DNA from 3 places in the Neobacillus oceani genome. Region 2 is predicted to be linked to each of the others. Evidence: a T-box and tRNA genes for the amino acid it is inferred to sense, from the RefSeq annotation. Region 2 holds a T-box; the other regions hold tRNA genes.
The links. A T-box is a leader RNA that pairs with one kind of tRNA and senses whether it is charged. The one in region 2 lies ahead of tyrS (tyrosine--tRNA ligase), so its partner is inferred to be a tRNA-Tyr.

Region 1 (6,710 bases), 2.2 Mb from region 2:
TACAAAGGGCAGCGAAGCCGCGAGGTGGAGCCAATCCCATAAAACCATTCTCAGTTCGGATTGCAGGCTGCAACTCGCCTGCATGAAGCCGGAATCGCTAGTAATCGCGGATCAGCATGCCGCGGTGAATACGTTCCCGGGCCTTGTACACACCGCCCGTCACACCACGGGAGTTTGTAACACCCGAAGTCGGTGGGGTAACCGTAAGGAGCCAGCCGCCTAAGGTGGGACAGATGACTGGGGTGAAGTCGTAACAAGGTAGCCGTATCGGAAGGTGCGGCTGGATCACCTCCTTTCTAAGGATATTGCCTTTAAGGCAATCGGAACTCAGTCCTTCGGGACTGTGATGTTGGCCGCTTGTTTGTTTAGTTTTGAGGGAGCAATCCTTCAAAGCTTTTTTTGACTCTGCCCTTTCGGGCAAAGTTTGTTCCTTGAAAACTGGATAATGTTAAGAAGAAGTAACCAAGAAGAACCGAGTGATCGCCATTTTAGTTTTCTCTCTGGTAAACAGAGTGGAATGACCTTTTAGGTTAAGTTAGAAAGGGCGCACGGTGGATGCCTTGGCACTAGGAGCCGATGAAGGACGGGACTAACACCGATATGCTCCGGGGAGCTGTAAGTGAGCTTTGATCCGGAGATTTCCGAATGGGGAAACCCGCCATCCGTAATGGGGTGGCATCTTTACCTGAATCCATAGGGTATTGAAGGCAGACCCGGGGAACTGAAACATCTAAGTACCCGGAGGAAGAGAAAGCAAACGCGATTCCCCAAGTAGCGGCGAGCGAAACGGGACATAGCCCAAACCGGAAGGCTTGCCTTCCGGGGTTGTAGGACACTCTACATGGAGTTACAAAGGAACGGGGTAGGCGAAGAGGCCTGGAAAGGCCTGCCGGAGAAGGTAAAAGCCCTGTAGCTGAAACTTCGTTCCCTCCTGAGTGGATCCTGAGTACGGCCGGACACGTGAAATCCGGTCGGAATCCGGGAGGACCATCTCCCAAGGCTAAATACTCCCTAGTGACCGATAGTGAACCAGTACCGTGAGGGAAAGGTGAAAAGCACCCCGGAAGGGGAGTGAAAGAGATCCTGAAACCGTGTGCCTACAAGTAGTCAGAGCCCGTTCATGGGTGATGGCGTGCCTTTTGTAGAATGAACCGGCGAGTTACGGTCCCATGCAAGGTTAAGCCGAAGAGGCGGAGCCGCAGCGAAAGCGAGTCTGAATAGGGCGAATGAGTATGTGGCCGTAGACCCGAAACCAGGTGATCTACCCATGTCCAGGTTGAAGTCCAGGTAACACTGGATGGAGGACCGAACCCACGTACGTTGAAAAGTGCGGGGATGAGGTGTGGGTAGCGGTGAAATTCCAATCGAACCTGGAGATAGCTGGTTCTCTCCGAAATAGCTTTAGGGCTAGCCTCACGTAGTGAGAGTCTTGGAGGTAGAGCACTGTTTGGACTAGGGGCCCCCATCGGGTTACCGAATTCAGACAAACTCCGAATGCCAAAGACTTATCCGTGGGAGTCAGACTGCGAGTGATAAGATCCGTAGTCAAGAGGGAAACAGCCCAGACCACCAGCTAAGGTCCCAAAGTATACGTTAAGTGGAAAAGGATGTGGAGTTGCTTAGACAACCAGGATGTTGGCTTAGAAGCAGCCACCATTTAAAGAGTGCGTAATAGCTCACTGGTCGAGTGACTCTGCGCCGAAAATGTACCGGGGCTAAACGTATCACCGAAGCTGTGGATTGACATCTTCGATGTCAGTGGTAGGAGAGCGTTCCAAGGGCGTTGAAGCAGGACCGGAAGGACCTGTGGAGCGCTTGGAAGTGAGAATGCCGGTATGAGTAGCGAAAGATGGGTGAGAATCCCATCCACCGAATGCCTAAGGTTTCCTGAGGAAGGCTCGTCCGCTCAGGGTTAGTCGGGACCTAAGCCGAGGCCGAAAGGCGTAGGCGATGGACAACAGGTTGATATTCCTGTACCACCTCTTCATCGTTTGAGCAATGGGGGGACGCAGGAGGATAGGGTAAGCGCACTGTCGGATATGTGCGTCTAAGCAGTTAGGCTGGAAAGCAGGCAAATCCGCTTTCCGTGACGGCTGAGCTGTGACAGCGAGGGAAATTTAGTACCGAAGTTCCTGATTCCACACTGCCAAGAAAAGCCTCTAGCGAGATGGAAGGTGCCCGTACCGCAAACCGACACAGGTAGGCGAGGAGAGAATCCTAAGGTGAGCGAGAGAACTCTCGTTAAGGAACTCGGCAAAATGACCCCGTAACTTCGGGAGAAGGGGTGCTCTTTAGGGTTCATAGCCCTGAAGAGCCGCAGTGAATAGGCCCAGGCGACTGTTTAGCAAAAACACAGGTCTCTGCGAAGCCGCAAGGCGAAGTATAGGGGCTGACGCCTGCCCGGTGCTGGAAGGTTAAGAGGAGGGGTTAGCGCAAGCGAAGCTCTGAATCGAAGCCCCAGTAAACGGCGGCCGTAACTATAACGGTCCTAAGGTAGCGAAATTCCTTGTCGGGTAAGTTCCGACCCGCACGAAAGGCGTAACGATCTGGGCACTGTCTCAACGAGAGACTCGGTGAAATTATAGTACCTGTGAAGATGCAGGTTACCCGCGACAGGACGGAAAGACCCCGTGGAGCTTTACTGCAGCCTGATATTGAATTTTGGTACAGCTTGTACAGGATAGGTAGGAGCCTGTGAAGCCGGAGCGCCAGCTTCGGTGGAGGCGTCGGTGGGATACTACCCTGGCTGTATTGAAATTCTAACCCGCACCCATGATCTGGGTGGGAGACAGTGTCAGGCGGGCAGTTTGACTGGGGCGGTCGCCTCCCAAAATGTAACGGAGGCGCCCAAAGGTTCCCTCAGAATGGTTGGAAATCATTCGCAGAGTGTAAAGGCACAAGGGAGCTTGACTGCGAGACCTACAAGTCGAGCAGGGACGAAAGTCGGGCTTAGTGATCCGGTGGTTCCGCATGGAAGGGCCATCGCTCAACGGATAAAAGCTACCCCGGGGATAACAGGCTTATCTCCCCCAAGAGTCCACATCGACGGGGAGGTTTGGCACCTCGATGTCGGCTCATCGCATCCTGGGGCTGTAGTCGGTCCCAAGGGTTGGGCTGTTCGCCCATTAAAGCGGTACGCGAGCTGGGTTCAGAACGTCGTGAGACAGTTCGGTCCCTATCCGTCGTGGGCGCAGGAAATTTGAGAGGAGCTGTCCTTAGTACGAGAGGACCGGGATGGACGCACCGCTGGTGTACCAGTTGTCTTGCCAAAGGCATCGCTGGGTAGCTATGTGCGGACGGGATAAGTGCTGAAAGCATCTAAGCATGAAGCCCCCCTCAAGATGAGATTTCCCATTCGTAAGAAGTAAGATCCCTGAAAGATGATCAGGTTGATAGGTCAGAGGTGGAAGCACGGCGACGTGTGGAGCTGACTGATACTAATCGATCGAGGACTTAACCAAATAGATTGCTCGTTCTTCCGAACTTCTTCTGAAAATTATCCAGTTTTGAGGGAATGAAATTTCCACTTGAAAAAACCTGAAAAGGTATTATAATAAAGTATGTCTGATTCAATGTCTGGCAGTTATGGCGAGAAGGCCACACCCGTTCCCATACCGAACACGGAAGTTAAGCTTCTCAGCGCCGATGGTAGTTGGGGCCTTGCCCCTGTGAGAGTAGGACGCTGCCGGGCTTTGATTAAATACTATTCCGCAGTAGCTCAGTGGTAGAGCAATCGGCTGTTAACCGATCGGTCGTAGGTTCGAGTCCTACCTGCGGAGCCAACAAATGGAGAGCTGTCCGAGTGGCCGAAGGAGCACGATTGGAAATCGTGTATACGCTAACCGCGTATCAAGGGTTCAAATCCCTTGCTCTCCGCCATATATATTTTAATACTGGCCCCTTGGTCAAGCGGTTAAGACACCGCCCTTTCACGGCGGTAACACGGGTTCGAATCCCGTAGGGGTCACCATACATTGGAGGATTAGCTCAGCTGGGAGAGCATCTGCCTTACAAGCAGAGGGTCGGCGGTTCGATCCCGTCATCCTCCACCATAGGTTTATATTTTTTATTGTCGCGGGGTGGAGCAACGAGCGTTGCCTCACTGATTAAACTGCGAGTTGTACCCATCGAGCTGCTTCTTGAGTTAGCCTACTGAGATGGGGACAGTCAATGCTCCCAATGAGCATGACAAAAATGTAATATTTTTTTATCGTCGCGGGGTGGAGCAGTCCGGTAGCTCGTCGGGCTCATAACCCGAAGGTCGCAGGTTCAAATCCTGCCCCCGCAATTTGGTCTGGTAGTTCAGTTGGTTAGAATGCCTGCCTGTCACGCAGGAGGTCGCGGGTTCGAGTCCCGTCCAGACCGCCATTTATGGCTCAGTAGCTCAGTCGGTAGAGCAAAGGACTGAAAATCCTTGTGTCGGCGGTTCGATTCCGTCCTGAGCCATATTTAATTTAATTTATATTCACTATGCCGGTTTAGCTCAATTGGTAGAGCAACTGACTTGTAATCAGTAGGTTGGGGGTTCAAGTCCTCTAGCCGGCACCATTTTTTCGGTGGGGTAGCGAAGTGGCTAAACGCGGCGGACTGTAAATCCGCTCCCTCAGGGTTCGGCGGTTCGAATCCGTCCCCCACCACCATTTATACAGGGGTATAGTTTAAAGGTAGAACGAAGGTCTCCAAAACCTTTGGTGTGGGTTCGATTCCTACTACCCCTGCCAATTTTCCCAATAATGGCGGTCGTGGCGAAGTGGTTAACGCACCAGATTGTGGCTCTGGCACTCGGGGGTTCGATTCCCCTCGATCGCCCCATTTATGTTTAAATATTGATATTGGGCTATAGCCAAGCGGTAAGGCAACGGACTTTGACTCCGTCACTCGTAGGTTCGAATCCTGCTAGCCCAGCCATTTATGCGGAAGTAGTTCAGTGGTAGAACACCACCTTGCCAAGGTGGGGGTCGCGGGTTCGAATCCCGTCTTCCGCTCCATTATTCGGCGGCATAGCCAAGTGGTAAGGCAAAGGTCTGCAAAACCTTTATTCACCGGTTCGAATCCGGTTGCCGCCTCCATCATACAAAGTCCAATTCATTTTATTATGCCGGTGTGGCGGAATTGGCAGACGCGCACGACTCAAAATCGTGTTCCGAAAGGAGTGCCGGTTCGACCCCGGCCACCGGTATCTGAAAACGTTGAAATGACGCTGTTCTACACAAGATGTAGAACGGCGTTTTTTCGTTTATGCGGAACGATCCAGCAATTAAAATCGTACGCGGTGGAAACGAATAACACTGTAATGGGGACGTCATTATGGCCTGTACTAGACGCCAGAACGAACTATCTATGACGGAGGACATGTCGAAGCACTGTTGCAGCCTGCGCTCCGATTATCTGGATTTTGAGGGAATCCGTTAGAACTTTGGGTTAAGGAGTGCGAAATTCGAATTTACGCTCGTTAAGGTGGCCGCCTATACATACGAGGTAACTGGCAGTGTGCATTAAGTGGACAAGCTGACGTAGCAAAATGCACATCGAGCAGGATGCGGAAGTTATACGTGGCTAATGTGGCGGGCGTTGTTAATGTCCAGGTTATCGAGGTTTACCGGACATTACTTTTATTATATTGCATCGGTCGATATACTTAGCTATTATAGGGTACTTTCCCGAAACGTAGCCGTTCTCATTCGGATTGCTTCTCGTGATGTAGACACCGTTTCAACGGACTTTTTAATGTATATACATATCGGCACGACTCAAAACCCGTGATCCGTGAGGAGTATCGGTTCGACCCCACCATCATTTTTGAATGCTTTAGTTAAGTAATATCCGTAATATAGCTCAAGAACATTGGTGTATCAGTGTTCTTGAGCGTTTTTATATATTTTTTTATAACGATACCAATCGAAGCAATATTTTTGGACTTTTTATTTGGTGTCATAACCCAAAAATTGCACGAGATATGGATGTCATACCTATTTTTTTCGGGACATACTAAAACTAGATAGAAGGTGACAATTTTTACGACACTTTTTTACAAGACTCGAGTTTTTCTAATTGACTTTAAGTAGTTGTATTGTAAGATGGAAGTAATGATTTTTTAATATTCCAATTATTAAGAACACAATTCCATACTCTAAAATTATTTTAATTGGAAAATAATTAGAAAGGTGTGTGCTTGTTGGAAAAAGAGAAGAAAATCGCAAAACAGGGGGAACAATCAGGCAGACTGGAACGTATGGGTATTTCTTTAGCAAATTGGAGTGAGAAGTGGTTTCCAGATGCGTATATTTTTGCTGCAGTTGCAGTTGTGATCGTTGCAATAATTGCTTTATTAATGGGAAGGACTCCTGTCGAGGTGGGGGTCGATTTTGGAAAACACTATTGGGATTTGATTCCTTTTACAATGCAAATGGCTTTTATTATTATTACAGGCTACGTAGTGGCTTCTTCAAAACCTGTTCATAAGCTCATTGCTAAGATGGCGACAATTCCTAAATCACCGAAAGTAGCTGTAGCTTTTGTAGCATTCTTTGCCTTAGTTACATCATTAATTAGTTGGGGATTTAGCTTAGTGTTTAGTGGTATCCTGATTAAAGAAATCAGTAATCGAGTCAAGGGTGTCGATTATCGAGCCATGGCAGCAGCAGGGTTCTTAGGTCTTGGAAGTATTTGGGCATTAGGGCTTTCTTCATCAGCAGCATTATTAATGGCAA
Region 2 (6,710 bases):
CCGATCTTCAAGCGCCTTAATAGTCGGGTTTCCAAGACGCGTATAAATATAGCCATCCTCTTCCCCTGCAAACCGTCTTCCACCCTGCGCCGCGTTATCGAATACAAACGTAGACGTTTGAAAAAGGGGTGGTACCAGGCTTCCTTTGTGCTCTTTGGGCGAATAGCCCGAATGGATCATCCGTGTTTCCAAGTGAAGGTCTTTTTCCGCCATAAATGACTCCTCCTTATGTAAACGCTTACAAACTACCTATCTACAGAATATGTGAAAGAGAGGAAATATGGAAGCAAAAGTTTGCGTACAAATGTTAGCCTTGACTTATCATAGAGAAAAATTATATAATACTCTTTGTGTAAAATAGTGCAGCCTATGTGAACCCATTATGGCTCTCATTTTGTTCCTCACACTAGAAAAGCGCAAGTGACCGTTTAGCGGCGTATGGACTGGAGGGCTCCGAACGAGATAAAGGAAACACGATGAACGTAGTGAATCGATGTTGACTTATCGTAAGGAGGAGACCGAAGTACACTAGACGCTGGTCGCTGGAGCTAGACAACAAGAAAAGCGCAAGTGACCGTTTCAGTCGCTGAAGCTAGACAACACGATATACAAATGTGATGGTGCATCTTGTAACCCTATGCTGCTGGGGCGAGGGTGCATGAAAACAAAATGGCCCATATTGATGATTCATACGGTTTTTATTTTACCAAAATAAAAACACAAGGAGGAGTCTTTCATGGCTCGATACACCGGCCCAAGCTGGAAAATTTCCCGCCGTCTTGGAATTTCCCTGACTGGTACAGGAAAAGAATTAGAAAAGCGTCCATACGCACCAGGACAACATGGTCCTAACCAACGCAAGAAGCTTTCCGAATACGGATTGCAGCTTCAGGAAAAACAAAAGCTTCGTCATATGTACGGAGTGAACGAGCGCCAATTCCGCACTTTGTTTGACAGAGCCGGAAAAATGGCTGGCGTTCACGGCGAAAACTTCATGGCTCTTCTTGAATCACGCCTTGACAACGTTGTTTACCGTTTAGGCCTTGCGCGCACACGCCGCGCTGCCCGCCAGCTGGTAAACCACGGCCACATCCTTGTTGATGGATCCCGCGTTGACATTCCGTCATACCGCGTAGCGCCAGGCCAAACAATCAGCCTTCGCGAAAAGTCCCGCAACCTTGATGTTGTAAAAGAATCTTTGTCTGTGAACAACTTTGTTCCTGACTACTTGACTTTCGATGCTGACAAGCTTGAAGGCACATTCACACGTGTTCCTGAGCGTTCCGAGCTTCCAGCCGAAATCAACGAAACTCTTATCGTCGAATTCTACAGCCGTTAATTGGCCTTTAAAAAACCCCGTTCCTCTCAGGACCGGGGTTTTTTCTTGTCCAAAACAATTTTCCGATACAGATAGCTTAAATAAATATAGACAGCGAGGACGATAATCGCGGGCAAAACCCTCTCAATCCAAACCCCGTCAGCCAGCAGCAATGGCCCCACGCCAAAAAAGGTTACAATGGCAAAAAGGATAAGAAAAATAAGATTCCAAACCCACTTCTTCATTCGCCAACCCTCCCCTTCTTTCCATTATAGGGCCGAAAGAAGGAAAGGTTCCGGTTTTGGCAATACCGTTATTAATATTCTGCTGTTTCCTAAAGGGTTAATTAAAACAGCCGCAGGCATGAGCGTTGCGGCTGTTTCGAACTTAATAGTGAATCAGGAAGTACTTCTTTTTCCCTCTCCTTATAATCGTGAATCGGCCATCGATCCTATCGGTTTCAGCCAGCACATAGGCGGAATCAGTAACTTTTTCACCATTAAGCGAAACCGCCCCGGTTGTGATATCTTCGCGCGCCTGCCGCTTCGATGGCGAAATTTTCGCCGCCACTAGCAGGTCGACAAGGTTCTCTTCACCCGCGAATTTATAGGAAGGGACATCCTTGAAACCTTGCTCGATTTCCGAAGCGTTCAGGTTCCTTACATCGCCGCTGAACAATGCGGCAGAAATCCGTATTGCCTGATCTAGCGACTCCTGCCCGTGAATGAGGCGGGTCATCTCTTCAGCAAGAGTCTTTTGCGCCTTGCGGAGATGCGGCTCTTCCTGGACCGATTTTTCAAGCTCCTCAATTTCTCCGTGTGATAGGAAAGTGAAATATTTCAGATATTTTACGACATCCGCATCCGCTGTATTGATCCAGAACTGGTAAAACTCATAAGGCGTTGTCTTTTCAGGGTCAAGCCAGACCGATCCGCCCTCGGTCTTCCCAAACTTAGTGCCATCCGCCTTCGTCACAAGCGGAATCGTCAGCCCAAATGCTTTCGCGTCCGGAACCATTTTCCGAATCAATTCAAGCCCCGTTGTAATATTGCCCCATTGGTCGCTGCCGCCAATTTGCAGCCTGCAATGATGGTTTTCATACAAGTGCTTAAAGTCCATCCCCTGGAGGATTGTGTAAGTAAATTCCGTAAAGGATATGCCGGATTCCAGCCGGCTCGCGATGGTGTCCTTGGAAAGCAAGTAATTGATGCCGATATGCTTCCCGTAATCCCGCAAGAATGTGATAACATCCAGCGATTTTGTCCATTCGTAGTTATTGACCATGACGGCGCCATTTTCGCCTTCAAAATCGAAAATGGCTTTGAGCTGCTCCGTCAAACACTCAACGTTATGCTGGACCGTTTCGATGCTTTGAAGCGTCCTTTCTGTGTTTGGCTTCGGATCGCCGATTAGGCCTGTTGCCCCGCCGACAAGGACAATCGGGCGATGGCCTGCCTGCTGGAATCTCCTCAGCGTCAAAAATGGCATAAGGTGCCCGATGTGCATGCTATCTCCAGTTGGGTCCATTCCGCAGTACAAGGATATTTGCTCGCTGCCAAGGGTCTCCCTTAGCCCTTCCTCATCTGTCTGCTGGTAAATGATGCCCCTCCACTGCAAATCCTCCAATAAATTCATCATTCTTCCTCCTGTTTTTTCAAAATAAAAACGCCCCTGCATTAAATGCAGGGACGCTAATATCGCGCGGTACCACCCGGCTTGGGGAAAAATTCCCCCACCTCAAGGATAACGGACCATGTCCGTCGCCTGACGCCTAATAGGCATCGGCAAAAGCTCCGGGGTGTAATTCATTTTTCCATGTGGGCTGCCTTTCACCTGCCGGCAGCTCTCTAAGAGCCAGGGATGGAAAAACTACTAAATCCTTTCACAGCCTTTTCATTATAAACGAAAGCTATAGTACTGTTTTTACCATAGCGCCGCCTGTATTGTCAAATGGTCCTTCCAATTTTTCGATTATTCCAAGCATGGCATATTCCTCGTTTGTTTTATGCTATAATGTATGTGATTTTGGAGGGATTCTATGAATGATAATAAGCGGCAATCGTTTAGAAAAGCTAAGTCGATGCTCACAAATAAAACAACTGTTAAACGCGCTAGGATTGCTTACGGCGTCGTCTGGAACCTTTTTCTTCTGTTCCTGATAATCGGCATCGCCGGCGGGGTATTCGCCGCCGGTGCGGGAGCGGGATATTTCGCCTCCCTCGTCAAGGACGAACCGATTCGAAGTTTCGAGAGCATGAAAAAAGACATCTACAATTATACCGAAACGTCGGATGTGTATTTTGCCGATGATGTATACCTCGGAAAACTTCGAAGTGACCTTGATCGGGATATTGTCAAGCTTTCGGATGTCTCAAAGGACCTGGTCAACGCTATTATCGCGACGGAGGACCAATATTTTTACGAGCATGATGGAGTCGTCCCGAAAGCGATTATGAGAGCTGTGCTCCAGGAAGTAACGAATTCCGCTAATCAGACGGGCGGCAGTACGCTAACCCAGCAGCTGATTAAAAACCAGATCTTAACGAACGAAGTCTCATTTGAACGGAAGGCAAAGGAAATCCTGCTTGCCCTCCGGCTCGAACGCTTTTTTGAAAAAGAAGAAATCCTTGAAGCCTACCTGAACATGGCGACCTTTGGGAGGAATGCATCAGGCCGGAACATTGCCGGGGTCCAATCGGCCGCAAAAGGGATTTTCGGCGTCGACGCGAAGGTTCTGAACCTTCCGCAATCCGCCTACATTGCCGGGCTTCCGCAAAGCCCATTCGGCTACACCCCTTTTACAAGGGATAAGCAAATTAAGAAGAACCTTGAGCCCGGGCTGAACCGTATGAAGGTTGTTCTGAAAAGGATGTATAATGGCGGGTTTATTACCGAGCAACAATACAAGGACGCCCTTGCGTATGATGTGACGAAGGATTTCGCGAAACCATCGGCAGACCCGCTGGAAAAATATCCATGGGTAATGGTCGAAGCGGAACAGAGGGCTGTTGACATCCTGGCAAAAATACTCGCCGAAAAAGCGGGCATTTCTAAAAAGGAATTAGCCGAAAATAATGAGCTTTACAATAAGTACTATATGCTTGCCCAACGAGATTTAAAGCAGAACGGCTACAGCATTCATACAACCATTGACAAAAAAATGTACGATGCGATGGAAGCAACGAAAAACAAATACCCGAACTTCGGGCCAGATAAACCGCAGGTGAAGGAAGACCCGGATACTAAGGAAAAGGTAACGGTAATGGAACCAGTGGAAGTTGGCGCCATCCTGATTGAGAACAAAACCGGGAAAATTCTTAGCTTCGTCGGCGGAAGGGATTTCAAGAAACAGGAGTTGAACCACGCGACACGGGCAATCCGCCAAAACGGTTCGACGATGAAGCCCCTGCTTGGCTATGCGCCCGCATTTGAGCTCGGTAAGGCTTCACCGGGAACAATTCTCCCGGATGTGCCTTTACGCCTTGACCCGAGTGAACCGGACAAGGTTTGGCCGAAAAACTACGGAGGCGGGTACAGCGGCCTTGCTACTGCCAGGTACGCACTTGCAAAATCGTATAATGTGCCTGCGGTCAAGCTGTACACAGACATCCTAAAACACCGCCCCGCTCAATATCTTGAAAAAATGGGATTCACTACCCTTCTCAAAGACGATTTTGTAAACCCGTCGACCGTGCTCGGTTCCATGGCGAACGGAGTTACCGTTGAAGAAAATACGAATGCTTTTACCACTTTTGCCAATGGCGGAAAATTCATCGATGCTTACATGATCGAAAAAATAACCGACAAGAATGGAAAAATAGTGTACGAGCATAAAACAAAGCCTGTAACGGTATTCACCCCGCAGACTGCGTATTTGACCGTTGACATTATGCGCGATGTGTTCAAATACGGAACTGCCGCCTCAATCCCTGGAAAACTGAAATTCAAAACTGATTGGGCGGGTAAAACAGGAACAGGTGTCGACTACCATGACTCCTGGATCGTTGGCTCCAACCCGAATGTGACATTCGGAATCTGGACAGGCTATGATACGCCGAAGTCGCTTCAGGCGAAAGGCAACCTAACGTACAGCCAGCGGACGAATTATCTTTGGGCCTCGCTTCTTAATGCCGCTTACGATGTTCAGCCGTCGGTGATCGCGCCAAAGAGCCAATTCAAAATGCCAGGCGGGATAGTGTCAAAAACTTTCTGTGCGATTTCAGGCATGCTCCCATCGGAAACGTGTATAAAAGCAGGGCTTGTGGAAACGGATTTATTTAACATAAAATACGTTCCGACCGAGGTGGATAACAGTTTCGGATCAGGAAAATATGTAAGGATTGGGGACCGCAATTACCTGGCGGACAATTCGACTCCTGGCGATTTTGCAAAATCAGGCCTGATTTTGAATCCTGATTATGCTTCAAGCCTTGCGGGTACAAATTTCAAGGATGCCGCTGCGCTCATACCAAAGCTGCAAAGGTGGTCCAATGTCATTGTTCCCAATGCCAGGCTGCCCGAAAACGGGAAAATTCCCGCATCCGTCTCCCTTACAGCTTCGGACGGCACACTCACCTGGCAGGCAGTTAATGAAAGTGATATTATCGGCTACCGGGTATACTTGGCAGGCGGAATAAAGGCAGCCAGCATCCGCGCGGGAACAGGCCTCTCCTACCCAGCTGCACCAGGCACCTATTATGTAACCGCAGTTGATATTGCCGGAAACGAATCAGCCCCATCCAACTATGTCACCGTTGGCGGGGAATAGGAAAAGCGTAAGCGCACGTTTAGCGCTGTAGCTGGACAAAGAAAAGCGTAAGCGCCCTGCGCTGGAGCTAGGCAAAACCCCTGCATTAAAAAAACCGCACCGGAACTGATCCGGTGCGGTTTTATGTTATTGGAGGTATTAATCTTCCATAGTGGACAAGTCGCCGGTAGGAAGGTCCAGTTCCCATGCCTTCAGGACACGGCGCATGATTTTACCGCTCCGTGTTTTCGGAAGCTTGTCGCGAAAGTCGATTTCCCTTGGTGCCGCATGGGCAGCCAGCCCTTTTTTGACAAACTGCCTGATTTCTTCTTTCAGTTCATCCGTTGGGTCATAACCATCCCTTAAAGCAATAAAGGCCTTGATGATTTCCCCGCGTACAGGGTCCGGTTTTCCAATAACACCCGCTTCCGCAACGGCGGGGTGCTCAACAAGCTTGCTTTCCACCTCGAATGGGCCTACCCTTTCACCGGAAGTCATGATGACATCATCAATCCTGCCTTGGAACCAGAAGTATCCATCCTCATCCATATAAGCAGAGTCACCGCTTACATACCAGCCGTTTGGCATGAAATAGGATTCATACTTTTCAGGATTGTTCCAGATTTTGTTCATCATTGACGGCCA
Region 3 (6,710 bases), 1.5 Mb from region 2:
CCTTGTACAGCTCGACTATCTCGGCAAATGCATCCTGATCGCCTTTTTTTATTTGTTTTATTCTTTTTTTAACAAGAGCATCCAATTTTTTACCTCCGCCTCCACTTGCGGCTATCCGATAGTACGAACCGCTTGCAAAAAGGTTTCATGTATTTAAAAACAATTTTAACAAAATCTTACCATATATCTCTCCCGGAGGTTTGAAATTATGAAAGAACGGAGATAAAAATAGTAACTTTTAGAAAGGAATTGGTACCCATGCATTGTCAGCTTTCCGAACTGGCCAGGGAAATTGAAACATCCCGGAGAGAAATGGTTAAGCTTGCTTCCAAAGCATCCCTAACAGACCGAAACGTAATCGAGGCCAGCACCAAACTGGACTCTTTATTAAACACATACCATCTCCTGATCAGCCAAAAATAAATCAAGTTAGTTATGATTCCCATTAAAAAACCAGCTGCCTCTCCTCGGAGCGGACGCTGGTTTCCTTGTTTCTAACTATATTGCCTTATAAAAGTTTTTCCCCAAAAAGCGATCCCATCAGTTCCACAGCAACTTTTGCGGTTTTGTTCCGTTCATCAAGAATAGGATTCACCTCAACAAATTCAGCTGAAGTAATCAAGTTTGCTTCGGCCAGCATCTCCATCGCCAGGTGGCTTTCCCGGTAGGTGATTCCACCGAATACAGGCGTTCCTACCCCTGGAGCGTCCTGAGGATCTAACCCGTCCAAATCAAGGGATAAATGGACACCGTCTGTCCTAGTTTTAAGATAGGCAATTGTCTCTTTCATTACACGCGCCATACCCATACGATCAATTTCATGCATTGTATAAACTTTAATGCCTTTTTCCTTAATCAGATCCTTTTCTCCATCATCAAGCGCCCTCGCGCCAATTATGACAATATTCTCTGGCCTAACTTTTGGGCAGTAGCCGCCCAGTTCCGTCAGCATTTTATGTCCAATTCCGATGCTGACAGCAAGAGGCATGCCATGAATGTTTCCTGATGGGGACGTTTCAGCCGTATTTAAATCACCATGGGCGTCATACCAAATAACACCAAGGTTTTTATAATGTTTAGATATGCCGGCCAATGTGCCAATTGCAATGCTGTGGTCGCCCCCAAGGACCAGGGGAAACGACCCCTTTTGGACAACCTTATCTACTTCCTCGGCAAGCTTAGCATTTTTTTCCTTTACTAATTCAAGATTCCTTAATTTGGACTCCTTGTCGATAACAACTTCAGGCCTGCCGACAGGAATGTCCCCCAAATCCTCTATTTCATCAAACAATTTTTTCAGCCGTTCGACAACTTCGGCATAGCGTATTGCGCTTGGGCCCATATCCACTCCTCTTCGCAACTGTCCAAGGTCCATTGGCATTCCGATAATGGACAACTTTTTCATTGTGAACTCCCCCTTTGTATACCTAATTGTAACCGCTTCCCTTCGACTGACTCAACTCGACAAACCTTTGAATATATATACAGTGTCAATCTATAAGGGGGAGAAACCGTTGCTTTCTAGATTTAGTCTGTACTTGTCAATTAAGTAACACCAGTTCCGGGTTTTGATTGTTCTGTTCCCGGTTTGTGCGATACCTTTTGGGCTTTTGCTATAATCTTTGTCAGTCAACCGGATTTGTGCGACACCTTTTCAGCTTTTGGGCAAATCTTTGTCACTCATCCTGATTTGTGCGACACCTTTTCGGCTTTTGCATTAATCTTTGTCGCTCATCCTGATTTGTGCACACCTTTTGGGCTTTTGCATTAATCTTTGTCGCTCATACGGATTTGTGCGACACCTTTTCAGCTTTTACGTTAATCCTTGTCGCTCAAACGGATTTGTGCGACACCTTTTCGGCTTTTGCGTTAATCTTTGTCGCTCAAACGGATTTTTGCGTCAACCTTTTCGCACTTTAACTTTACTTACCCGCACTTTCCTCATGCATCCCTAACCTCCCTAACAACTAAACATAAGTCGGAGTGTTTAAAGCTTTCAAAACAACAAAAAAGCCTTAAATCCAATTTGGATTCAAGGCAAAAAGGTCTTTATGTAAAAAATGTGATGGTGGAGCCTAGCGGGATCGAACCGCTGACCTCCTGCGTGCAAAGCAGGCGCTCTCCCAGCTGAGCTAAGGCCCCGGCTTATGGAGCGGAAGACGGGGTTCGAACCCGCGACCCCCACCTTGGCAAGGTGGTGTTCTACCACTGAACTACTTCCGCGTATATGAAAACTATACTACAAAAGGTTCATTTAAACAACAAAATGAGCCATGAAGGACTCGAACCTTCGACCCTCTGATTAAAAGTCAGATGCTCTACCAACTGAGCTAATGGCTCGAGTTTATTTAGCTATCCTAATCTTTGTTAACATATGTGTCCCCGCCTCAGTAAGGACCGCAAGTAGCAGCTCGGCGGGTACAACTCGCAGATTTTTCACGGAGCTTCGCTCGTCTCTACCAACTGAGCTAATGGCTCGAGTTATAAAAAAATACTGGGCTAGCTGGATTCGAACCAACGAATGACGGAGTCAAAGTCCGTTGCCTTACCGCTTGGCTATAGCCCAATAATGCTATGGTCACCAAAATAGGAATCCCCATACAACCTAAAAAGAACATACATAGTATTGCTCTTTTTGTTTGGACCTATTCAGGGAATGGTGGTGGGGGACGGATTCGAACCGCCGAACCCTGAGGGAGCGGATTTACAGTCCGCCGCGTTTAGCCACTTCGCTACCCCACCAAAAAATGGTGCCGGCTAGAGGACTTGAACCCCCAACCTACTGATTACAAGTCAGTTGCTCTACCAATTGAGCTAAACCGGCATAATGAATGATATTAAAATGAATGGTGGAGGATGACGGGATCGAACCGCCGACCCTCTGCTTGTAAGGCAGATGCTCTCCCAGCTGAGCTAATCCTCCAAATAAATGGTGACCCCTACGGGATTCGAACCCGTGTTACCGCCGTGAAAGGGCGGTGTCTTAACCGCTTGACCAAGGGGCCTTCATAAAAATAAGCTTCCAAGCGGGCTCGAACCGCTGACCTCTTCCTTACCATGGAAGTGCTCTACCTACTGAGCTATGGAAGCATTATACTAAAATTTATAATTAGTGGCTCCGCAGGTAGGACTCGAACCTACGACCGATCGGTTAACAGCCGATTGCTCTACCACTGAGCTACTGCGGAATATTTAGTATATCCATACTCTTGTATAGCATTTGTGTCCCCGCCTCAGTAAGCTCCGCAAGAAGCGACTCGGCGTATAAAACTCACAGCTTATTCATAGTAGAAATGCTTGTCTCTACCACTGAGCTACTGCGGAATAATAAAAACCTAATATTCAAAGCCCGGCAGCGTCCTACTCTCACAGGGGCAAGGCCCCAACTACCATCGGCGCTGAGAAGCTTAACTTCCGTGTTCGGTATGGGAACGGGTGTGGCCTTCTCGCCATAACTGCCAGACAATGAATTAGACATATTCTATTATAATGTCTTTTGTGGTTCTTTCAAGAAGAAATTTTATTCCCTCAAAACTGGATAATTTCAGAAGAAGTTCGGAAGAACATGGTAATCTAATTGGTTAAGTCCTCGATCGATTAGTATCAGTCAGCTCCACACGTCGCCGTGCTTCCACCTCTGACCTATCAACCTGATCATCTTTCAGGGATCTTACTTCTTTCGAATGGGAAATCTCATCTTGAGGGGGGCTTCATGCTTAGATGCTTTCAGCACTTATCCCGTCCGCACATAGCTACCCAGCGATGCCTTTGGCAAGACAACTGGTACACCAGCGGTGCGTCCATCCCGGTCCTCTCGTACTAAGGACAGCTCCTCTCAAATTTCCTGCGCCCACGACGGATAGGGACCGAACTGTCTCACGACGTTCTGAACCCAGCTCGCGTACCGCTTTAATGGGCGAACAGCCCAACCCTTGGGACCGACTACAGCCCCAGGATGCGATGAGCCGACATCGAGGTGCCAAACCTCCCCGTCGATGTGGACTCTTGGGGGAGATAAGCCTGTTATCCCCGGGGTAGCTTTTATCCGTTGAGCGATGGCCCTTCCATGCGGAACCACCGGATCACTAAGCCCGACTTTCGTCCCTGCTCGACTTGTAGGTCTCGCAGTCAAGCTCCCTTGTGCCTTTACACTCTGCGAATGATTTCCAACCATTCTGAGGGAACCTTTGGGCGCCTCCGTTACATTTTGGGAGGCGACCGCCCCAGTCAAACTGCCCGCCTGACACTGTCTCCCACCCAGATCATGGGTGCGGGTTAGAATTTCAATACAGCCAGGGTAGTATCCCACCGACGCCTCCACCGAAGCTGGCGCTCCGGCTTCACAGGCTCCTACCTATCCTGTACAAGCTGTACCAAAATTCAATATCAGGCTGCAGTAAAGCTCCACGGGGTCTTTCCGTCCTGTCGCGGGTAACCTGCATCTTCACAGGTACTATAATTTCACCGAGTCTCTCGTTGAGACAGTGCCCAGATCGTTACGCCTTTCGTGCGGGTCGGAACTTACCCGACAAGGAATTTCGCTACCTTAGGACCGTTATAGTTACGGCCGCCGTTTACTGGGGCTTCGATTCAGAGCTTCGCTTGCGCTAACCCCTCCTCTTAACCTTCCAGCACCGGGCAGGCGTCAGCCCCTATACTTCGCCTTGCGGCTTCGCAGAGACCTGTGTTTTTGCTAAACAGTCGCCTGGGCCTATTCACTGCGGCTCTTCAGGGCTATGAACCCTAAAGAGCACCCCTTCTCCCGAAGTTACGGGGTCATTTTGCCGAGTTCCTTAACGAGAGTTCTCTCGCTCACCTTAGGATTCTCTCCTCGCCTACCTGTGTCGGTTTGCGGTACGGGCACCTTCCATCTCGCTAGAGGCTTTTCTTGGCAGTGTGGAATCAGGAACTTCGGTACTAAATTTCCCTCGCTGTCACAGCTCAGCCGTCACGGAAAGCGGATTTGCCTGCTTTCCAGCCTAACTGCTTAGACGCACATATCCGACAGTGCGCTTACCCTATCCTCCTGCGTCCCCCCATTGCTCAAACGATGAAGAGGTGGTACAGGAATATCAACCTGTTGTCCATCGCCTACGCCTTTCGGCCTCGGCTTAGGTCCCGACTAACCCTGAGCGGACGAGCCTTCCTCAGGAAACCTTAGGCATTCGGTGGATGGGATTCTCACCCATCTTTCGCTACTCATACCGGCATTCTCACTTCCAAACGCTCCACAGGTCCTTCCGGTCCTGCTTCAACGCCCTTGGAACGCTCTCCTACCACTGACATCGAAGATGTCAATCCACAGCTTCGGTGATACGTTTAGCCCCGGTACATTTTCGGCGCAGAGTCACTCGACCAGTGAGCTATTACGCACTCTTTAAATGGTGGCTGCTTCTAAGCCAACATCCTGGTTGTCTAAGCAACTCCACATCCTTTTCCACTTAACGTATACTTTGGGACCTTAGCTGGTGGTCTGGGCTGTTTCCCTCTTGACTACGGATCTTATCACTCGCAGTCTGACTCCCACGGATAAGTCTTTGGCATTCGGAGTTTGTCTGAATTCGGTAACCCGATGGGGGCCCCTAGTCCAAACAGTGCTCTACCTCCAAGACTCTCACAACGTGAGGCTAGCCCTAAAGCTATTTCGGAGAGAACCAGCTATCTCCAGGTTCGATTGGAATTTCACCGCTACCCACACCTCATCCCCGCACTTTTCAACGTACGTGGGTTCGGTCCTCCATCCAGTGTTACCTGGACTTCAACCTGGACATGGGTAGATCACCTGGTTTCGGGTCTACGGCCACATACTCATTCGCCCTATTCAGACTCGCTTTCGCTGCGGCTCCGCCTCTTCGGCTTAACCTTGCATGGGACCGTAACTCGCCGGTTCATTCTACAAAAGGCACGCCATCACCCATGAACGGGCTCTGACTACTTGTAGGCACACGGTTTCAGGATCTCTTTCACTCCCCTTCCGGGGTGCTTTTCACCTTTCCCTCACGGTACTGGTTCACTATCGGTCACTAGGGAGTATTTAGCCTTGGGAGATGGTCCTCCCGGATTCCGACCGGATTTCACGTGTCCGGCCGTACTCAGGATCCACTCAGGAGGGAACGAAGTTTCAGCTACAGGGCTTTTACCTTCTCCGGCAGGCCTTTCCAGGCCTCTTCGCCTACCCCGTTCCTTTGTAACTCCATGTAGAGTGTCCTACAACCCCGGAAGGCAAGCCTTCCGGTTTGGGCTATGTCCCGTTTCGCTCGCCGCTACTTGGGGAATCGCGTTTGCTTTCTCTTCCTCCGGGTACTTAGATGTTTCAGTTCCCCGGGTCTGCCTTCAATACCCTATGGATTCAGGTAAAGATGCCACCCCATTACGGATGGCGGGTTTCCCCATTCGGAAATCTCCGGATCAAAGCTCACTTACAGCTCCCCGGAGCATATCGGTGTTAGTCCCGTCCTTCATCGGCTCCTAGTGCCAAGGCATCCACCGTGCGCCCTTTCTAACTTAACCTAAAAGGTCATTCCACTCTGTTTACCAGAGAGAAAACTAAAATGGCGATCACTCGGTTCTTCTTGGTTACTTCTTCTTAACATTATCCAGTTTTCAAGGAACAAACTTTGCCCGAAAGGGCAGAGTCAAAAAAAGCTTTGAAGGATTGCTCCCTCAAAACTAAACAAACAAGCGGCCAACATCACAGTCCCGAAGGACTG

Region 1: it has a tRNA-Tyr gene. The T-box ahead of tyrS (tyrosine--tRNA ligase) is inferred to sense a tRNA for this amino acid. The anticodon was not compared.
Region 3: it has a tRNA-Tyr gene. The T-box ahead of tyrS (tyrosine--tRNA ligase) is inferred to sense a tRNA for this amino acid. The anticodon was not compared.

Annotation. Positions count from the first base shown of each region.
Region 1 is NZ_CP143543.1:817,998-824,707, forward strand. Features, by position in the region: rRNA gene V1499_RS03995 (16S ribosomal RNA) at 1-296, shown strand, start outside; rRNA gene V1499_RS04000 (23S ribosomal RNA) at 529-3,461, shown strand; rRNA gene rrf (5S ribosomal RNA) at 3,576-3,691, shown strand; tRNA gene V1499_RS04010 (tRNA-Asn) at 3,708-3,782, shown strand; tRNA gene V1499_RS04015 (tRNA-Ser) at 3,789-3,879, shown strand; tRNA gene V1499_RS04020 (tRNA-Glu) at 3,896-3,970, shown strand; tRNA gene V1499_RS04025 (tRNA-Val) at 3,977-4,052, shown strand; tRNA gene V1499_RS04030 (tRNA-Met) at 4,215-4,288, shown strand; tRNA gene V1499_RS04035 (tRNA-Asp) at 4,292-4,368, shown strand; tRNA gene V1499_RS04040 (tRNA-Phe) at 4,374-4,446, shown strand; tRNA gene V1499_RS04045 (tRNA-Thr) at 4,473-4,548, shown strand; tRNA gene V1499_RS04050 (tRNA-Tyr) at 4,556-4,640, shown strand; tRNA gene V1499_RS04055 (tRNA-Trp) at 4,648-4,721, shown strand; tRNA gene V1499_RS04060 (tRNA-His) at 4,737-4,812, shown strand; tRNA gene V1499_RS04065 (tRNA-Gln) at 4,834-4,908, shown strand; tRNA gene V1499_RS04070 (tRNA-Gly) at 4,914-4,988, shown strand; tRNA gene V1499_RS04075 (tRNA-Cys) at 4,995-5,069, shown strand; tRNA gene V1499_RS04080 (tRNA-Leu) at 5,098-5,179, shown strand; gene V1499_RS04085 (hypothetical protein) at 5,578-5,763, shown strand; gene V1499_RS04090 (short-chain fatty acid transporter) at 6,176-6,710, shown strand, end outside.
Region 2 is NZ_CP143543.1:3,238,587-3,245,296, forward strand. Features, by position in the region: gene megL (methionine gamma-lyase) at 1-213, opposite strand, end outside; gene rpsD (30S ribosomal protein S4) at 737-1,339, shown strand; gene V1499_RS16360 (DUF6954 family protein) at 1,366-1,563, opposite strand; gene tyrS (tyrosine--tRNA ligase) at 1,706-2,953, opposite strand; T-box leader at 3,000-3,213, opposite strand; gene V1499_RS16370 (transglycosylase domain-containing protein) at 3,357-6,086, shown strand; gene acsA (acetate--CoA ligase) at 6,225-6,710, opposite strand, start outside.
Region 3 is NZ_CP143543.1:177,412-184,121, reverse strand. Features, by position in the region: gene sigW (RNA polymerase sigma factor SigW) at 1-85, opposite strand, end outside; gene V1499_RS01050 (Spo0E family sporulation regulatory protein-aspartic acid phosphatase) at 259-423, shown strand; gene rocF (arginase) at 509-1,405, opposite strand; tRNA gene V1499_RS01040 (tRNA-Ala) at 2,067-2,142, opposite strand; tRNA gene V1499_RS01035 (tRNA-Gly) at 2,149-2,223, opposite strand; tRNA gene V1499_RS01030 (tRNA-Lys) at 2,268-2,340, opposite strand; tRNA gene V1499_RS01025 (tRNA-Gln) at 2,495-2,566, opposite strand; tRNA gene V1499_RS01020 (tRNA-Tyr) at 2,658-2,742, opposite strand; tRNA gene V1499_RS01015 (tRNA-Thr) at 2,749-2,824, opposite strand; tRNA gene V1499_RS01010 (tRNA-Val) at 2,848-2,923, opposite strand; tRNA gene V1499_RS01005 (tRNA-Glu) at 2,931-3,005, opposite strand; tRNA gene V1499_RS01000 (tRNA-Thr) at 3,018-3,090, opposite strand; tRNA gene V1499_RS00995 (tRNA-Asn) at 3,114-3,188, opposite strand; rRNA gene rrf (5S ribosomal RNA) at 3,348-3,463, opposite strand; rRNA gene V1499_RS00985 (23S ribosomal RNA) at 3,578-6,510, opposite strand.